2 regions of the Stenotrophomonas sp. PD6 genome follow, and region 2 is predicted to be linked to the other one. Evidence: riboswitches for the same ligand, from Rfam matches in the RefSeq annotation. Region 2 holds a riboswitch; the other holds the start of a gene.

Region 1 (4,355 bases), on a different contig from region 2:
GCCGCCGTGCGGAATGCAGAAGGTCTTGTGCAGGTTCAGGTGCGACACGTCCGAGCCCCACTTGCCGGGCTTGGCCACGCCGACCAGGGCGTTCATGTTGGCACCGTCGGTGTACACCTGGCCGCCGTGCTTGTGGATGATCTCGCAGATCTCGACCACTTCTTCCTCGAACACGCCATGCGTGGAGGGGTAGGTGATCATCAGCGCGGCCAGGCGGTCGCCGTACTTCTCGGCGTTGACGCGGATGTCTTCGACGTCGACGTTGCCGTTGGCGTCGGTCTTGGTCACCACCACCTTCATGCCGCACATCTGTGCCGAGGCCGGGTTGGTGCCGTGCGCCGAATCCGGAATCAGGCAGACGTCGCGATGGCCTTCGCCGCGCGAACGGTGGTAGGCGCGGATCGCCAGCAGGCCGGCGTACTCGCCCTGCGCGCCGGAATTCGGCTGCAGGCTCACCGCGTCATAGCCGGTGCACTCGACCAGCATCGCTTCCAGCCCGTCGATCAGTTCCTTGTAGCCGGTGGCCTGGTCGGCCGGGGCCAGCGGGTGGATGTTGGCGAACTCCGGCCAGGTCACCGGGATCATCTCGGCGGTGGCGTTGAGCTTCATGGTGCAGCTGCCCAGCGGGATCATGGTGCGATCCATCGCCAGGTCCTTGTCGGCCAGCGAGCGCAGGTAACGCAGCAGCTCGTGTTCGCTGTGGTGGGTGTTGAACACCGGGTGGGTCAGGAACGCGCTGGTGCGCACCAGGCCGGCCGGCAGGGCGTCGGCGGTGGCCGCGTCGAGCGCCTCCACGTCAACGCTCACGCCGAACAGCTGGCCCAGCGCGACGATGTCGGCGCGGGTGGCGGTTTCGTCCAGGCTGATGCCCACCGCTTCGCTGTCGATCGCGCGCAGGTTGATGCGGGCGGCGGCGGCCTTGGCGTGGATCGCCTTGGCGTCGATGTCCTTGACGTGCAGCGTGTCGAAGAAGTGCTCGCCAACGTTGACGCCGGCGCCACGCAGCGCGGCGGCCAGGATGGCGGCCAGGCGATGGGTGCGGCGCGCGATGCGGGTCAGGCCGTCCGGGCCGTGGTACACCGCGTACATCGAGGCCATCACCGCCAGCAGCACCTGCGCGGTGCAGATGTTGGAGGTCGCCTTCTCGCGGCGGATATGCTGCTCGCGGGTCTGCAGGGTCAGGCGGTAGGCGGCATTGCCCTGTGCGTCGACCGACACGCCGATCAGGCGGCCCGGCATGGAACGCTTGTAGGCGTCACGGCAGGCCATGAACGCGGCGTGCGGGCCGCCGAAACCGAACGGCACGCCGAAGCGCTGCGAGTTGCCGACCACGATGTCCGCGCCCCATTCGCCGGGGGCGGCGATCAGGGTCAGCGCCAGCAGGTCGGTGGCCACGGCCACCAGGCCGCCGCGCGCATGCACCGAGTCGGCCAGCGCCTTGTAGTCGCCCACATGGCCGAAGGTGTCCGGGTACTGCAGCAGCACGCCGTAGGCCTCGGCTTCCATCGCCTCGGCCGGGGTGCCCACGCGCAGCACGATGCCCATCGGCTCGGCGCGGGTGCGCAGCAGTTCCAGCGTCTGCGGGTGCACCGCGTCGTGCACGAAGAAGGTGTCGGACTTGCTCTTGGCCGAACGCTTGGCCAGGGTCATCGCTTCAGCGGCGGCGGTGGCTTCGTCCAGCAGCGAGGCGTTGGCGATCTCCATGCCGGTGAGGTCGGCGCACAGGGTCTGGAAGTTGATCAGCGCTTCCATGCGGCCCTGCGAGATCTCGGCCTGGTAGGGCGTGTACGCGGTGTACCACGCCGGGTTTTCCAGCACGTTGCGCAGGATGACGTTCGGGGTCAGGGTGCCGTAGTAGCCCTGGCCGATGAAGGTGCGGAACACCTGGTTCTTGTCGGCGATCGCGCGGATCTTTGCCAGCGCTTCCACTTCGGTCAGCGACTCGGGCAGCGCCAGCGGTGCGGGCGACTTGATCCCGGCCGGCACGATCGCGTCGGTCAGTGCGTCGAGCGAGGTGTGGCCCACCACGTCGAGCATCTGCGCGATTTCGGCGTCGTTGGGGCCGATGTGGCGTTCGACGAACGCGTGGCTGTGTTCAAGCTCGCGCAGGGAAGGGGTGTTCTGGGACATGGCTGGCATCTCGGAGAGTGGGCACGCACGGTCAGAAGACCTTGCGGCCTTCCTGGGTGCCCCTCTGTCCTTTTGCCTGAGAGTTTAAAAGCGCGCATCTGCGTGCTTCGTGCCCCTTCGGCGCCGGCAGTGGCCGGTCTCTCCAGAGTTTTGATGCGGGTGGTATCGGGCCTGAGCGATTACGGGCGTTGCGCCTTCGGCAGCGGGGGTCAAAACAACTCTCCGCTTCTCCCACCATGTAGCCCGGCGATTATAGCCCAGCGGCCCGCCCGCCAGCGGCCGTCCGCCACATGAACAGGCGGGCAGCACCGGTCGCTCACGGGCCTTCGGGCATGGTGCCAGGCAGGCGGACGGCCTATCATGGCCGGATCCTCGTATTCATCAGGCGCCACCCGTTCCGGGCCGGCGCCTTCCATGCGTTCGCGCATGGCTGTTGACGGAAGACCCGATGACGCCCGCCTCACCCTCGACCCGCCGCCTGGCCCTGCTGCTTGCCGGGCTGGCCATGTTCGGTCCGTTCTCGATCGACACCATTTTCCCGGCCTTCCTGCTGCTGGGCGAACGCATGCAGGTGGACCAGGTGGCGGTGCAGCAGACCGTCAGCGTCTACCTGTTGTTCTATGGCTTGATGAGCCTGGCGCATGGCCCGCTGTCGGATGCATTCGGGCGCCGCCGGGTGATCCTCGGCGGGCTGGTGCTGTTCATCGCCGCCTCCATCGGCTGCGCGCTGTCGCGCGATCTGACCACGTTGCTGGTGTTCCGCGCGCTGCAGGGCGTGACCGCCGGCGTGGGCGTGATCGTGGGCCGCGCGGTGATCCGCGACCTGTACCACGGTGCAGATGCGCAGCGGCTGATGAGCCAGGTCTCGATGATCTTCGGCATCGCCCCGGCCATCGCGCCGATCATCGGCGGCTGGATCCTGCTCGGCGGCGGCGATTGGCCGCTGATCTTCTGGTTCCTGGTCGTGTTCGCGGTGGTGCTTTTGCTGGCCACCGGCAAGTGGCTGCCCGAGACCCATCCGGTGGAGGCGCGGACGCCGCTGTCGGCCGGCGCGCTGCTGCGCAGCTACGTGCAGATGGGCACCAACCCGCGCCTGCTGCGGCTGGCGGCGGCGGGTGCATTCAATTTTTCCGGCATTTTCCTGTACATCGCCTCGGCGCCGGTGTTCGTGATGCAGCACCTGCGGCTGGGCGAGGGCGGTTTCGCCTGGCTGTTCATTCCCACCATCGGCGGCATGACCATGGGCTCGTTCCTGTCCGGGCGCATGGCCGGGCGGATCACGGCGCAGCGGCAGGTGGGCATCGGCTTCGCGTTGTGTGCGGCATCGGCGCTGGTCAATCTTGGCTACGTGCTGGCGGTGGGGCAGATCGCGCTGCCGTGGGCGGTGCTGCCGATCTTCATCGGCGGCGTGGGCATGGCGCTGATCTTCCCGATCCTGGCGCTGGCGGTGCTGGACATGTATCCGCACCAGCGCGGGCTGGCGTCGTCCATGCAGATGTTCATCCAGTTGATGATCAACACCGTCGTGGCCGGCGTGGTGTCGCCCCTGCTCAGCGCCCAGCCGCTGCACCTGGCGCTGGGCTACGCCGGTTTCTTCGCCATCGGCGCCAGTTTCTGGTTCTGGGAGCGGCGCTGCGAGCGCCGCCGCGAGGCGCTGGCAACCGCGGCCTGAACCCTGTGCACCCGGGGGCCGGCCATGGCTGGCCGGGCCCGGTGCGTTATCCTTTGACCTTTGATGCAGTCCGGAAGTCCCCCTGATGTCGACCACCTCCAAACTGCGCCGTGACCTGCGCAAGCGCCGCGAAGCCGAGGCGGCCAACCGCGAAAAAGCCCATGCCTCGCCGGTGGAGCCGCATGCCGAACTGCGCGATCAGCAGCGCACGCTGCTGGCCGGCGTGGTCCGCCGCGATGGCGAATGGGTGCTGGGAATGGACGGCCGCATCGCAGGCCAGACCACCAGCGCCGCGCGCGTGCTGGCGCTGATCATGCAGGCCGCCGAGTTGCAGGAACGGCAGGGCACGCCGGTGCGCCTGGTGTATTCGGACGCGCTGAAAGACGCCGCGCACGCCGAAGCGAAGGCCGAGGGCAAGGATTTCGAGCAGTTCAAGGCGGAGCTGGCGGCGTCCCTGAAGCCGAAATCGTAACGGGCACGACGCGCGCATCGTAGAGCCACGCCATGCGTGGCTGCGCAATCCCAAAAAAAAACCGGCCCGAAGGCCGGTTTT
Region 2 (4,355 bases):
GCGATCCCCTGCCCCACCTGGTCATCATCGGTGGCGGTTTTGCCGGCCTATGGGCCACCCGCGCACTGGCCAGCGCGCGCGTCCGTATCACCCTGGTGGACCGTCGCAACCACCATCTGTTCCAGCCCCTGCTCTATCAGGTCGCCACTGCCGGCCTGTCCGCGCCCGACATCGCCGCGCCGCTGCGGCACATCCTCGGCCACCAGCGCAACGTGGAAGTGCGGCTGGGCGAAGTCACCGCCATCGACAAGCATGCCCGCCAGATCACGCTGGCCGACGGCAATCAGCTGGGCTATGACACCCTGATGCTGTGCACCGGCGCCACCCACGCCTATTTCGGTCACGACGAATGGGCGGCCGATGCGCCCGGTCTGAAGACACTGGACGATGCGATCGCGCTGCGCCGCAAACTGCTGCTGGCCTTCGAGCGCGCCGAGGCTGAACCCGATCCGGTCCGCAAGGCCGCCTGGCTCAGCTTCGCCGTGGTTGGCGGCGGCCCCACCGGGGTGGAGCTGGCCGGCACCCTGGCGGAAATCGCCCGCCACACGCTGCGCAACGAGTTCCGCCATATCGACCCGGCCACGGCCAAGGTGCGCTTGGTTGAAGCCGGCCCACGGGTGTTGTCCAGCTTCCCCGAGGTGCTGTCACTGAAGGCGCGCCGCCAGTTGGAGAAGCTCGGCGTGGAAGTCCTTACCGGAACGCCGGTGAGCAACATCAACGGCAACGGCTTCCAGCTGGGCGAACAGTTCATCGACGCACGCACGGTGGTGTGGGCCGCCGGCGTGGCCGCCTCACCGCTCGCGCGCACGCTGGAGGTGCCGCTGGACCGCGCCGGGCGCGTGCCGGTGCAGCCCGACCTGACGATTGAAGGCCATCCCGAGATCTTCGTGGCCGGCGACCTGGCCGCGCTGAGCCAGGCCAACGGCAAGCCCGTACCGGGCGTGGCGCCGGCCGCCAAGCAGATGGGCAAGCACGTCGCCGCGACCGTGCGCGCGCGGCTGGACGGCAAACCGGCACCGGGCGCGTTCACGTACCAGGACTTCGGCAACCTCGCCACCATTGGCCGCATGGCGGCCATCGTCCACCTTGGGCGGTTGCAGCTGTCCGGCGTGCTGGCCTGGTGGTTCTGGCTGGCCGCACACGTGTTCTTCCTGATCGGCTTCCGCAACCGCATCGTGGTGCTGCTCAACTGGGCGGTGGCGTACTGGAGCTACCAGCGCAGCGCGCGGATCATCTTTGGCGATGACCAGGAGGACCGGCGGGTACGCGGCAACGAAGAACGCTGATTCGTAGAGCGACGCCATGCGTCGCTGTCGTTCAGATCACGCTGCAGCATTCACTCGCCCACGTCGGCGTCATTGCCACGCGCCAGATGCACGTCCCAGGTACACAGGTAATCCGGGTTGCTGATCGTCAGCGCTATCGAGCGCAAGGTGTAATCGCCCGGTGCGGCTGGCGTGTAGTGGTCCAGCGTGGGCGGCAGGAACAGTTCCTCGCCGTCCACCGCGCTGGCCAGCACCACGCCCTCGTCGTCGTTGATGCGCAGCACTTCGCCCGCGAACTGGCGATGCTCCAGCGCGTTGCCGTCGGCATCCAGGTAAGTGATGCCGGCAAGCACCGTCTTGCCCAGCATTGCCCGGGCCTTGTCGCTGTCGTTGAGGGTCATGGCATGCCGACCGGGGCTCAGTCCTGCACCATGCAGCCCCAGCCGTCGATGCGGCCCTCGAATTTGGCCGCCTCCGATTCCAGCAACGCTTCGAACCCGGCAACGTTGTCGTGGGTCGGCACCATCAGCGGATGCACCAGCACCTGCCAGGGGAAGTCGTCGTTGCCTTCGTAGGCAGAGAGCGACACCTTCTGTTCGTTGCGGAGCAGGTGCACCGAGAAACGGATGGCGGCCTCTTCATCGGGGAAGATCACCGCGAAATCGACCTCCCGCGCGATGGAGAGGTCATCCCCGTCCTGCAGCATCTTCCACAGCACGTCGCCGTTCTCGTCTTCGGGGTACTGCGTGAGGTCGCGTGACATGGGTTTCCAGTGGCGGCAGGGGGACAACGCGATCTTCCCATGTCGCACCGCTCAGCAGTCAATTCCGGTGGGCAGCAGGAGCACCGCTACCGCTGCCGTGAGTGCACTGCCGAGCACGCTCACCCGGGCGGCTCCGCAATCGCCTGCAGCCAGGCGAGCTTGCGGTCGCGTGGCTGCCGCTTGAGTTCGCATTCGGCCTTCGACGCCGCTGAGCGATCCGGGTAGGCGCGCATGGCCAACACCCTCAGCGGCGGGTTTGCCCGCGTGTAGCGCGCGCCCTTGCCGGCCAGGTGGGCCTGGAAGCGGGCGTCCACGTCGTTGCTGATGCCGGCGTAGTAGCTGCCGTTGCGGCATTCCAGCAGGTAGACGTACCAGGGGGCGGGTTCAGCGGGCATACCGGGATTATCCACCTCCATGGCGGCGCTGGCTGCTAGAATCCGCCCCGGATGCAGGAGAGAGGCGCCGCGCTGGCGCCCGCCGAAGGCGCAGGCTCCCATAATCGCTCAGGCCGGTGGCTCGATACGCCACCAACCATGCATCCAACACGCCGATCTGGAGAGAGGTCTTCAATGACCCGCCGAAGGGGCACGTGGCCTGGCCACTGAACTCTCAGGCAAAAGGACAGCGGGAGCGGCAACGGAATCCCACCCTGCGACAGTGCTACGGCGCTGGCGTGGCCCGTGCGCGTTCCGTCCCCGCCTGTGCCGTACCCGGAGCCGCCCATGCTGCTGTCACTGATCTACCTCATCGCCATTTCCGCCGAAGCCATGACCGGGGCGCTGTCCGCCGGGCGGCGGCGCATGGACCTGTTCGGCGTGGTGATCATCGCCTGCGTCACCGCCCTGGGCGGCGGTTCACTGCGCGACATCGTGCTCGGCCATTACCCGCTGGGCTGGGTGAAGCACCCGGAGTACCTGGGCTTCACCATCTGCGCCGCCCTGATCGCCACCTGGATCGCGCGCTGGATGCACCACTTCCGCCGCACCTTCCTGGTGCTGGATGGTCTGGGACTGATCGCCTTCACGCTGATCGGCTGCGCGGTCGCGCGCGACGGCGGGCATTCGGTGCCGATCGTGCTGATCGCCGGCATGCTTACCGGTGCGTTCGGCGGCGTGCTGCGCGACGTGCTGTGCAACGAAGTGCCGCTGATTTTCCAGAAGGAACTCTATGCAGTGATCACCCTGCTGACCGGCGCGGCCTGGCTGGGCCTGCTGGAACTGGGTGTCTCGCTCAACGCCGCCACCCTGTGGTGCCTGGGCGGCGGCTTCGCGTTCCGGCTGCTGGCGATCCACTTCAAGTGGGAGATGCCAAAGTTCGTGTACCGCGACGAGGTGCATTGAGAATCAATGCGCCTTGTCGCGATACACGAACGGTAGCACCGGACTGTTAGTCCGGTGACCTTCTCATGTGGCGTGTGGCTTCGTCCGTGCTCAGCGGTCCCAAGGCGCCTTGTAGCTCAGCAGGCGACAGATGGCCGCATTGTCTTCGAGGGATGCACCAAGTGCAGCGTTGAAGCGCCGCAGGTTATCAGTGCTCAGCACGAACTGGGTCTGATCCGCGTGTCGGTCGGGCGCGCCTCTTTTTGCAGGCACGCGGATCGCCAAGACGTTGCTGGTCGTGCCCGCGGGACGATCTGACAACCACTCTTCATTTGTGTTCATCGCAGACACACTCCGTCAAGAACTCAAGGCAGGCCGACAGTGTGCGTGACAGCGGAAAATCCAACCAATTGATTTTATTGGCAGAACCGGCATTTTCAGTAGGTGCGGTGTCGTGTAGCGGGGCAGAGCCCCGCTCTACGGCGGCCTGGGGTCAGGCTGCTTCGCTCAGCCGGCGCGCGCGACGCGCACGTACTGCCTGGGCCAGCGATTCGAGCACGGCCAGCGAGCTGTCCCAGCCGATGCAGCCGTCGGTGATGCTCTGGCCGTAGACCAGCGGTTCGCCCTCGACCAGGTCCTGGCGGCCGGCCACCAGATGGCTTTCCACCATGACACCCACGATGCGGTCCTCGCCCGCCGCCAGCTGCGCGTTGATATCGGCGATTACCTTGGGCTGGTTCTCGGGATTCTTGCTGCTGTTGGCATGGCTGGCATCGATCATCAGCCGCGCCGGCAACTGCGCCTTGGCCAGGGTCTGGCTGGCGGCATCCACACTGGCCGCGTCGAAGTTGGGCACCTTGCCGCCGCGCAGGATCACGTGGCAGTCCGGGTTGCCGGCGGTGGCCACAATGGCGGTGTCGCCCTGCTTGGTCACCGACAGGAAGTGATGCGGGTTGGAGGCCGCGCCCACCGCATCGGCGGCGATCTTGATGTTGCCGTCGGTGCCGT

What was found. Region 2 has a riboswitch for glycine ahead of ACOZHM_RS20535 (trimeric intracellular cation channel family protein). Riboswitches for the same ligand answer to the same signal wherever they lie in the genome.
Region 1: linked by a shared signal. The riboswitch ahead of gcvP (aminomethyl-transferring glycine dehydrogenase) and the one ahead of ACOZHM_RS20535 (trimeric intracellular cation channel family protein) in region 2 are both predicted to bind glycine.

Annotation. Positions count from the first base shown of each region.
Region 1 is NZ_JBLZQD010000007.1:20,384-24,738, reverse strand. It holds gene gcvP (aminomethyl-transferring glycine dehydrogenase) at 1-2,139, opposite strand, end outside; glycine riboswitch at 2,185-2,286, opposite strand; gene ACOZHM_RS11670 (multidrug effflux MFS transporter) at 2,579-3,802, shown strand; gene ACOZHM_RS11665 (hypothetical protein) at 3,888-4,274, shown strand.
Region 2 is NZ_JBLZQD010000031.1:6,499-10,853, reverse strand. It holds gene ACOZHM_RS20555 (NAD(P)/FAD-dependent oxidoreductase) at 1-1,286, shown strand, start outside; gene ACOZHM_RS20550 (hypothetical protein) at 1,337-1,666, opposite strand; gene ACOZHM_RS20545 (ribonuclease E inhibitor RraB) at 1,684-2,028, opposite strand; gene ACOZHM_RS20540 (GIY-YIG nuclease family protein) at 2,148-2,444, opposite strand; glycine riboswitch at 2,468-2,550, shown strand; glycine riboswitch at 2,571-2,661, shown strand; gene ACOZHM_RS20535 (trimeric intracellular cation channel family protein) at 2,751-3,368, shown strand; gene ACOZHM_RS20530 (hypothetical protein) at 3,459-3,689, opposite strand; gene ACOZHM_RS20525 (3-deoxy-7-phosphoheptulonate synthase) at 3,841-4,355, opposite strand, start outside.